One region of the Granulosicoccus sp. 3-233 genome, then DNA from elsewhere that is predicted to be linked to it. Evidence: predicted binding sites of a transcription regulator. Region 1 holds the regulator's gene; the other holds the start of a gene.
The links. The regulator FliA, encoded in region 1, starts transcription of late flagellar genes. The targets are predictions, from matches to a motif close to GCTAAAGTTNNNNNNNNNNCNGCCGATA.

Region 2: a site for FliA is predicted at 2,380-2,407, ahead of ACUNV4_RS28625 (flagellin N-terminal helical domain-containing protein). Genes of this name have one in related genera too.

Annotation. Positions count from the first base shown of each region.
Region 1 is NZ_JBQYLE010000001.1:351,216-356,097, forward strand. It holds gene ACUNV4_RS01600 (sigma-54 dependent transcriptional regulator) at 1-703, shown strand, start outside; gene ACUNV4_RS01605 (MinD/ParA family ATP-binding protein) at 937-1,860, shown strand; gene ACUNV4_RS01610 (RNA polymerase sigma factor FliA) at 1,874-2,602, shown strand; gene ACUNV4_RS01615 (DUF4339 domain-containing protein) at 2,613-3,053, shown strand; gene ACUNV4_RS01620 (GGDEF domain-containing protein) at 3,189-4,049, shown strand; tRNA gene ACUNV4_RS01625 (tRNA-Glu) at 4,138-4,213, shown strand; gene ACUNV4_RS01630 (efflux RND transporter permease subunit) at 4,441-4,882, opposite strand, start outside.
Region 2 is NZ_JBQYLE010000019.1:37,771-42,652, reverse strand. It holds gene flgK (flagellar hook-associated protein FlgK) at 1-1,129, shown strand, start outside; gene flgL (flagellar hook-associated protein FlgL) at 1,126-2,331, shown strand; gene ACUNV4_RS28625 (flagellin N-terminal helical domain-containing protein) at 2,553-3,365, shown strand; gene ACUNV4_RS28620 (hypothetical protein) at 3,529-3,666, opposite strand; gene ACUNV4_RS28615 (flagellin N-terminal helical domain-containing protein) at 3,945-4,757, shown strand.

The sequences.
Region 1 (4,882 bases):
GCGCGTCATTCAGGAACGCTCGTTCGAGCGGGTCGGTAGCAACAAGAGTATCAAGAGCGATGTGCGTATTGTCGCCGCGACACACCGCGACCTGGAAACGCTGATCGAGGACGGTCGCTTCCGGGAAGATCTGTACTATCGCCTGAATGTCTTTCCCATAGAGATGCCACCACTGAGCAGCCGCGCGGAAGATCTGCCGTTGCTGGTCAATGAACTGATCACGCGGCTGGAGCACGAAAAGAAATCCTCGGTGCGCTTGACACCCGCTGCCATGATGGCCCTGTGCAATTACGACTGGCCAGGCAATGTCCGTGAGCTGGCGAACCTGATGGAGCGCATGACCATCCTGCATCCCTACGGTGTCGTGGATGCGGCCGACCTGCCGCCGAAGATGGCGCCGCATGGCCGTGCCCTGAGCGATAGTCGGGAAGAGTCGGAGCCGGCCTCCGGCAGTGGTGGCAATGGCTTGCCGATGGTCTCCGGCATGCCGGCCGTGCCGCTCAACAACAAGCCACGCCTGCCTCGGGAAGGGATCGATCTGAAACAGCACCTGACCGATATCGAGATCAGCCTGATCGAACAGGCTCTGGACGAGTGCTCCGGTGTGGTTGCGCATGCCGCCAATCGACTGAAGATCCGGCGAACCACGCTGGTCGAGAAAATGCGTAAATACAATATTCAGCGACCTGAAGAAGTGTCGTAAGCCTGACAGGGCACAGGACGTGACCCCGCGTGCTGTGCCCGAAGCTGCGTTACGGTGGTGCCGAATCCGGGCTGATTCGGGTTGGTTCACAGATAAATTGCGGGACGCTTCCCAAAACAGGCGTTTCAACCACCACAGATAGGCTCACTGGCGGCCAGCTGGCATCCGCTGGTTCGAGACTTGCTCCCTGACACCTCGAAACCGTTTCGATACATCCGCCTGTGAATGGGGGGATGTCGACACGGACAGTCGAGGAACTCAGCGTAGATGTCAGTCTTGTCCACCATACGGGTAATTGCCCGGTGAATTTTCCGGTCTCTCCAACACTGTCGTTGAACCGACGTCCGGTTCAGACGATTGCCGTTGCCGGTGGCAAGGGCGGAGTAGGCAAGTCGAACGTGGCTGTCAATCTGGCAGCTGCATTGGGAGCAAGTGAGCACGAAGTCCTGCTGGTTGACGGCGACTTCGAACTGGGCAATATCGATCGTTTACTGAATCTGCGTCCAGCGTACACACTCAGTGATGTCTTTGCGGGCAGCTGTCGCCTGGACGACATCGTGCTGCAGGGGCCACGGGGTGTTTCGGTCATCCCCAGCGCAAGTGGTGCCATGGAGATGGCGCACCTGACCCACGTCGAACACGCCGGTCTGATCGGCCTGTTCAGCGAGCTGCCGACCAGCGCCGATACGCTGATCATCGACATTGCCACAGGCCTGTCGGAGAGCGTGATGAGCTTCTGTCGAGCGGTGCGTGAAGTCATCGTGGTGGTCGTCGACGAACCGACTGCCTTGCAGGATGCCTTTTCCACGGTTCGGGTCCTGAACGAATGCTGCCATGTGCGCCGTTTTCGGGTCGTGGCCAACAAGACAGAGAGTTCGCAACATGGTCTGGATCTGTATGCCGCGCTGAGCGACATGACAGACCGCTGTCTGGATGTGTTACTCGACTATTGCGGGTCGATTCCGCTGGACGCTCAGCTGAAGCAGGCCGTCAGTCAGCAGAGTGCCGTGGTGGATGTGTTTCCACGGTCGGCCTCTGCACTGGCCTTCAGGAAGCTGGCGACCCGCGTTGCTCGCTGGCCGCAACCACAGACGCCCTGCGGGCATATCGAATTTTTTGTAGAGCGACTGATAGAAGTCGCCGACAGTACACGGTGAGAAAAGAGTCCGTATGAATGCACACGCGATGTACAACGAAGTCACCACAGTCGATCCGGATGGCCTGGTTGCAGCCAATGCCAATCTGGTGAAGCGAATAGCGTTCCATCTGATGAATCGTCTGCCACCCAGTGTTCAGGCGGAGGATCTGATCCAGGCCGGCATGATCGGTCTGCTTGAAGCTGCCAGGCATTACGACCCCTCACAGGGTGCCAGCTTCGAGACGTATGCCGGGATCCGGGTTCGCGGGGCGATGCTCGATGAGATTCGTCGCTCGGACTGGACCCCGCGCTCGGTTCATCGAAAGTCGCGCGAAGCAGCCGAGGTACTGAGAAATGTGGAACAGACCAGCGGTAGAGAAGCCAAGGCTGCCATCGTGGCCGAGAAGCTCGGCATCGAGCTGTCCGCCTATCACCTGATACTGACCGAAAGCTCCGCCGCCCATATCTTCAGTTTTGATCAGCCCGACGAGCATACGGGTGAAACCATTGCCCTGCCGCAGAGTGCCGAGGCCAGTCCGGGCGATCAGGTCGAGTATCAGTCCTTCCGTGAAGCGCTGGCTGTATCGATCAAGAACTTACCTGAACGTGAAGCACTCGTCATGTCGCTGTACTACGATGATGATCTGAATCTTCGTGAAATAGGCGACATTCTGGGAGTCAGTGAATCCCGAGTCTGTCAGATCCATGGTCAGGCTCTGGTTCGCTTGAAGGCACGCATGACTGAATGGACAATGAAGTAGGTGAGTCGAAATGGTCGCTGATGAATCCCAATGGTATGTACAGAAAGGCTCGCGCGTGCAGGGGCCCTTTTCCACCAATGAAGTCGGACGCTTCCTGCTGTTGGGGCGGGTTCGCAACACTGACAGAGTCAGTCGGGACGGGGAGTTGTGGGAGCCGGTGACCCAGGTGCCGGAACTGATTCCCGAAGAGCTGCTGAATCTGCAGTCCGACGATGGCTGGAACCGATTTCTGAAGGTCAGGGACGGGCAGGATGAACGCCGCAGCGACAAGGATGTGGCGCTTGAGCGTCGCAGGATTCCCGATACCGTGCCACAGCAACTGCGTGACGAGTGGCAGGGCAACGCCACACCGGTATCCCAGAGTGTGCTGCCCTGGTCATTGCTGGGAATAACCCTGGCCGCTTTGTGTGTCGTGTTGTACTTGAACGCCAGCACCGGCATTGCAGGGTAGATTGTCCCTGCGGTTTGGTCCGCTGTTTGCAAGATTCTGATTCCCTGGAATCGTGAAGCGCTTGTCATGGTCGCTGTCAGTGCCAAACACTCGGCATTAACCTCATCCGATACGTTGCGCCAGCAACGCCTTGACGTGCAGCTGAGGCAGCTTGAATTCAATGCTCTGCTGCATCGCAAACTCGACCTCGAGCGCCTGTTCGAGTGTCTGTTGACCGAAGGTCAGAGTTTCGTGAAATTCGACGGCTTGCAGTATGTCGCTGCAGACCGTGGTGCCGACATCATGCTGGGGTTCACGCGTCAGTACCGGCAGCGTTTCGAACTGAAGCTCGGTGATCGCTCGCTGGGTGAAATCCTCCTGATGCGCAGCCGGGCATTCACCCCACGTGACGAGCGCGATGCCGAACGCCTGGTCGAGAGCCTGATCTATCCGCTGGAAAATGCGCTGGAGCATTTTGAAGTGCTGATGAAGGCAATGACCGACAGCACCACCGGTCTGCGTAACCAACGAGCACTGGATGAGCTGCTGCCGCGCGAGATCCGGCTGGTGCGGCGAGTGGAACAACCACTGTCCATCATGCTGCTGAGCGTCGACCATCTGGATTCGATCAGCGAAGACCATGGGGCCAAGGTGGGCGATGAGGCCTGGCATACCGTGGCGGAGACGCTGGCTGAGCGGCTGCGTCAAAGTGACCTGATCTTTCGTACCGACAGCGATGCCTTCTGCATCATCCTCAATCAGACGGATATGGAAGGGGCTCTGATCCTGGCGGAGCGCTTGCGCCAGGCAGTGGACCACTGCGTGAGCTTCGACAATGTGCAGTTCGTGCTGACGGCCAGCGCGGGGGTCACGGAGCTGGCTGCCGGGGACAATGCACAGAGTCTGATGTCTCGTACCCGCGAGGCACTGGTCGTTGCCCGTCGGGCAGGACCCAATCAGGTGCGGGCAGTTGCGGCTGAAGAAGCGGGTGAAGGAGAGGGTCCTGACGTTGCCTGAAAAAATTTTCGCAAGAAACAACACACAGCAAAAAATATCCGTATAATACGCAGCTTAACGAAGGCGTCGGCCTGGCCGACAACACAGCGTCCCCTTCGTCTAGTGGCCTAGGACACCGCCCTTTCACGGCGGTAACAGGGGTTCGAGTCCCCTAGGGGACGCCATCTTTCGTTTCTGCGAAATGTTTCGCAGATCACAGTAAGTATCAAGTGATCTGCGTAACGATGATGATGCGTCTCTTCTCCTCGATGGGCACTTGAGTCCGACACCGCTCCCTTGTTGTACAAGGTCCGAGCCCTGTCATTCCCACCCATTCATTCCGACTTTACTGCAAGTTCTGCGTTTATCGCTGCGTCTGCTCGACTATCTGCCGAGCTGGACGGGCGGATTCTCAGGTGGATGATTCGATCGAGGTGATGTGGGGGGCCTGCTGCCGATGTGCGCGTCTGCGCAACAGGCGAGAAGCCACGCGATCTCCCAGTACCAGCAGGCACGGTGTCAGAAACAATGTCAGCAGGGTCGTGAAGGCCAGGCCTCCGGCAATGGCGCTGGACAATTGCGTCCACCACTGCGTGGAGGGTGCGCCGAACGACAGCTCGCGATCGATCAGATCGACATTCATTGCCAGTACCATCGGCATCAGACCCAGAATGGTGGTGATGGCTGTCAGCAATACAGGTCGTGCCCGCACGGAGCCGGTGATCAGTGCCGCCTGAATGGCGGGAGCGCCTTGTCGCACATAGCTGTTGTAGGTATCGATCAGCACGATGTTGTTGTTCACGACAATACCGGCCAGGGCAATGATGCCGATACCCACCATGACGATGCCGAAG
Region 2 (4,882 bases), on a different contig from region 1:
TCGCATGCAGATCCAGGTTGGCAGCGAGGGTAGCGAACAGAACGTTTCGGCACGCTTGCAGGGCGGAGAAATCGGTGGTCTGAGTGAGTTTGCCAATCAGACACTGCAGCCCGCGATGGCAGAACTGGGCCGACTCGCCCTGAGTATCAGTGACGCAGTCAATCAGCAGCACGCTCTGGGAATCGACATCAATGGAGAAGCCGGTGAGCCGATATTCGAACTGGCCGCACCACAGACATACGCCAGCAGCAGAAACACCGGATCCGGCGTACTCAGTGCTGAAATCAGTGACACCAGCGCTCTGGAAGCCTCCGACTACCTGCTTCGCTTCGATGGTGCGAACTTCACGGCAACCCGCAATTCCGACGGCAAGGCGGTCAGTGGGCCCATGCCACTGGAACTCGATGGCGTGTCCCTGAGTCTGAGCGGTTCACCTGACGTCGGCGACACCTTCGTGCTGTCCGCAACGGGCAGAGTGGCCGCGACGATGAACACGGTACTGAACAATGCCGAAGATATCGCCCTCTCCGGTCAGCTGAGCACGCGCAGTGACATCAGCAATCTCGGGGATTCGCGTATCAGCAGCGCCAGAGTTGTCGATACAGGCAACTCGTCCCTGACCGATTCGGTCGACATCGTATTTACCTCGAACAGCAGCTACGACATCATCGATTCGGGTTCCGGAGCGACACTCGCCAGCGCCACGGATTATTCCGAAGGCGATGCCATCGAGTTCAATGGCTGGCAAGTCTCCATCAGTGGTGACATCCAGGAGGGCGATTCCCATCGTGTGGAAGCCAATCTGTCGGGAATCGGCAACAACAGCAATGGCATGGCCCTGGCCGAACTGCAGAATTCGCTGAGTATCGGCGGCAACCAGACCTTCAATGAAGCCTATGGCTCGATGGTGTCCCGGATCGGCGCTCAGACGAATTCGGCAGAAACCCGCGCCACCGCACTGGAATCGCTCAGGGACAACGCCATTGAACGACAGCAGGCAACGCAATCGGTCAGCCTTGACGAGGAAGCCATCAACCTGACCCGCTTTCAGCAAGCGTACCAGGCTTCAGCACAGATCATATCGGCAGCCGACGATATGTTTCAGACCATACTGGGAGCAGTCCGATGATCAGTACACGAATGTCATCCAATATTCTGGCCTCGAGAATCGCCACCGATCTGGTCCAGAAACAGAATGAACTGGCGCGTGTCCAGGAACAGATCAGTACCGGAAGGAGGATCAATACCCCTTCGGATGATCCTGCGCAGTCGGCTCATATAGTCAAGATGCAGGAAGCGGAAAGCCAGCTGAGTCAGTACCAGCGCAATGCATCGATCGCCGAATCACAACTCTCACTGGAAGAGGCCGCTCTGACAGGCACTGCCAACACCCTGTTACGCATACGTGAACTGGCGTTGACTGCCAACAGTGGCGCGGTGGACGATACGACGCGGGCCGCTCACAATGCGGAAGTCAAATTGCGGCTGGATGAGCTCTACGACATGGCCAACGCGCAGGATACGCTCGGCAACTATCTGTTCAGCGGATCCAATACACAGACGCAACCCTTCACCCGCGATCCGGAGGTCAGGTACAACGGCAGCGACGACGCGCAACTGACGTCCATCGGTCTGGGCAGAAAGATTCAGACCGGGGATTCGGGAGCTGATGCCTTCATGCGCATTCGCAACGGCAACGGCACATTCCAGGTCGAGATGGATGCGGCCAACACCGGCACAGGCACCATTGCCCAGGGATCGGTACTGAATCGCAGTGAATATGAGAACAAGCCATTCGACATCACCTTCTCTACGCCCGGTACCTACGACATCATCGACACCTCCACCGGAACGACGTTGCAATCGGGTGCATACGAGTCTGGAGGTTCCATCGAATTCAACGGCATCACGACCAGCATCTCGGGCAATCCGCAAACAGGTGACGTATTCCATGTTGCACCCAGCAGCAATCAGGACATCTTCACCACTGTATCGAATTTCGTCGACATGCTCGACAGCTCACCGAGCTCGGAGGCAGAGCGAGCGCGCATGCAACAGGATATCGATGTTCTGATCGGCAACCTCGACCTGAGCCTGGACCATATCAATACCGTCCGTGCCCAGGTGGGTACTCGCCTGAACAATATCGACAGCAGCCGGGAAGAGAATGCCGATATCACACTGCAGATAGAACGAACACGTGCGGAAGTCGAAGATATCGACATCGCGGAGGCCATTACGTCCCTGCAGACGCAAATGACGTCGCTGCAGGTACTGCAACAGACCTATGGCAAGGTCGAAAGTCTGTCGCTGTTCAATTACATAGGCTGATGATCGCCCGGTAATACCGGCAAACAACGTTCAACAACTCACAGGTTTACAAAAGTCATTCGTTTTCTTCCTGATATTTGTGGTAGTTCCGTTTATTCGAGCCGCGTGCCTTCCGATAAATAACACATGTGTGCATGGTTCTGTTCGCAGATCCACTTCACGACAAGACGCCACATCCACCCATTCAAAGGACTTCAGGAATAGAGAGAAAATAGAAAACAATGGCACAAACAATAAATACAAACGTCATGTCACTGACTGCTCAGAGAAACCTCTCGCAGTCGCAGTCTTCATTGTCAACTTCGATGGAACGACTCAGTTCCGGCTTGCGTGTCAACAGCGCCAAGGATGATGCCGCCGGTCTGGCCATCGCCGAACGCATGAACACTCAGGTCCGTGGCATGAACGTCGCCATCCGCAACGCCAACGATGGTATCTCCCTGGCACAGACTGCGGAAGGTGGTTTGCAGGAAGTGAACAACATGCTGCAACGCATGCGTGAACTGGCGGTACAGTCCAAGAACGGTACCAACTCGACCAGCGATCGTGCAAACCTGGATGCCGAATTCTCCGCCCTGAACGAGGAAATAGGACGAATCGCAGAGACCACCGTCTACAACGGACAATCGGTCATCAACAGCGCAGGTGGCAGCGTCGGCTTTCAGGTAGGTGCCAATAACGGTGCAGCCAACACCCTGACCATCGCACTCACCGAAATCACGTCAATTGCAGGTGCAACCGTCTCGACCGTAACCGGCGCTTCCGGTGCGATCTCCGCGATCGACAGCATGATTGACGATGTCACCGCGTCCCGCGCCGATTTCGGTGCCATGCAAAGCCGCTTTGAAAGCGCCATCAACAATCTGCAGGTGGGCATGGAGAATCAGGCTGCGGCCCGTGGACGCATCGTGGATGCCGATTTCGCCGTTGAAACAGCCAATATGACACGCGCGCAGATTCTGCAGCAGGCAGGCAATGCCATGGTCTCACAGGCCAACTCCGCTCCACAGAGTGTATTGCAGCTGCTCGGATAGACAGCTGTATTCATTACGCAGCCACTGCTGCAGCACCCGAACCTCGGGAGTTCTCTCCCGAGGTTCCGATCACTTCGACTCGCAATGCCGCACGGCGACACCCGATCCGAAGAGCTGCCCCTCGTGATTTCCTCTCCGAGACGAGTCATCCTTCTTCCGATCATCACACGGTAAGCCCGAATCCGCTTGCCCTGCCCTCCTGGTCTTCCTGGTCTTCACGACCCTCCTGCCCTCCTCGTCCACGCAAGGCGACATTGCCGATGAACTCGCCCGCCACCGATAGAGATGTGGCCGGGGACATCCCCAGGACGGCTCGAGTTCAGCACCGGCACGCCATGTAGTGCTTCCCGTTCAGCGACAGAGTCGTGGTTTCAGGGCAGTCATCCGACCGACAAGTTCGGGAAATGGGGGGTCGTTCCGCGATTATCTCGATTTTCTCGCCACACCCCTTCAGTTGACGCACAGAGCGCCCGATAACGGTTTCATGTGCGCATGGTTCGAATCACGAATCACTTCAGGAGAAGACGCCACATCTCATAAAAACAGGGACCCACGACACTCCAGGAAACTGATAATACAATGGCACAAACAATCAACACGAACGTCATGTCACTGACTGCTCAGAGAAACCTCTCTCAGTCACAGTCTTCTCTGTCCACGTCCATGGAACGTCTGAGCTCCGGACTGCGTGTGAACAGCGCCAAGGACGATGCCGCCGGTCTGGCCATCGCCGAACGCATGAACACCCAGGTTCGCGGCATGAACGTCGCCATCCGAAATGCCAACGACGGTATCTCTCTGGCGCAGACTGCTGAAGGCGGTTTGCAGGAAGTGAACAACATGCTGCAACGCATGCGTGAACTGGCCGTGCAATCCAAGAACGGAACCAACTCCGATAGTGACCGTGCAAACCTGGATGCTGAATTTGCAGCACTGAACGAGGAAATCGGACGAATTGCCGAAACCACTGTCTACAATGGTCAGTCGGTTCTCAACGAATCTTCAGCCAGTGTCGTGTTCCAGATCGGAGCAAACAACGATTCCTCCAACACCCTGGCGATCAAGCTGACGGAGATCACGGCCATCTCCAGCGCAACGATCAGTTCTGTCGGTGGTGCTTCTTCCGCCATAGACAGCATCGATGCCATGATTGATGATGTCACCGCCTCACGTGCCGACTTCGGTGCCATGCAAAGTCGTTTCGAAAGTGCCATCAACAACCTGCAGGTTGGCATGGAAAATCAGGCTGCTGCCCGTGGCCGTATCATCGATGCCGATTTCGCGGTTGAGACTGCCAACATGACGCGTGCGCAGATTCTGCAACAAGCCGGTAATGCGATGGTATCGCAGGCCAACTCGGCTCCACAGAGTGTACTGCAACTGCTCGGGTAATCCCCGTCACGCAGGATAAGCAAGTAAGCAAGTAAGCAAGTAAGTAAGTAAGTAAGTAAGTAAGTAAGTAAGTAAGTAAGTACAGCTAGTAGCAGCCTCGGGAGAGTCTTCTCCCGAGGCATCGC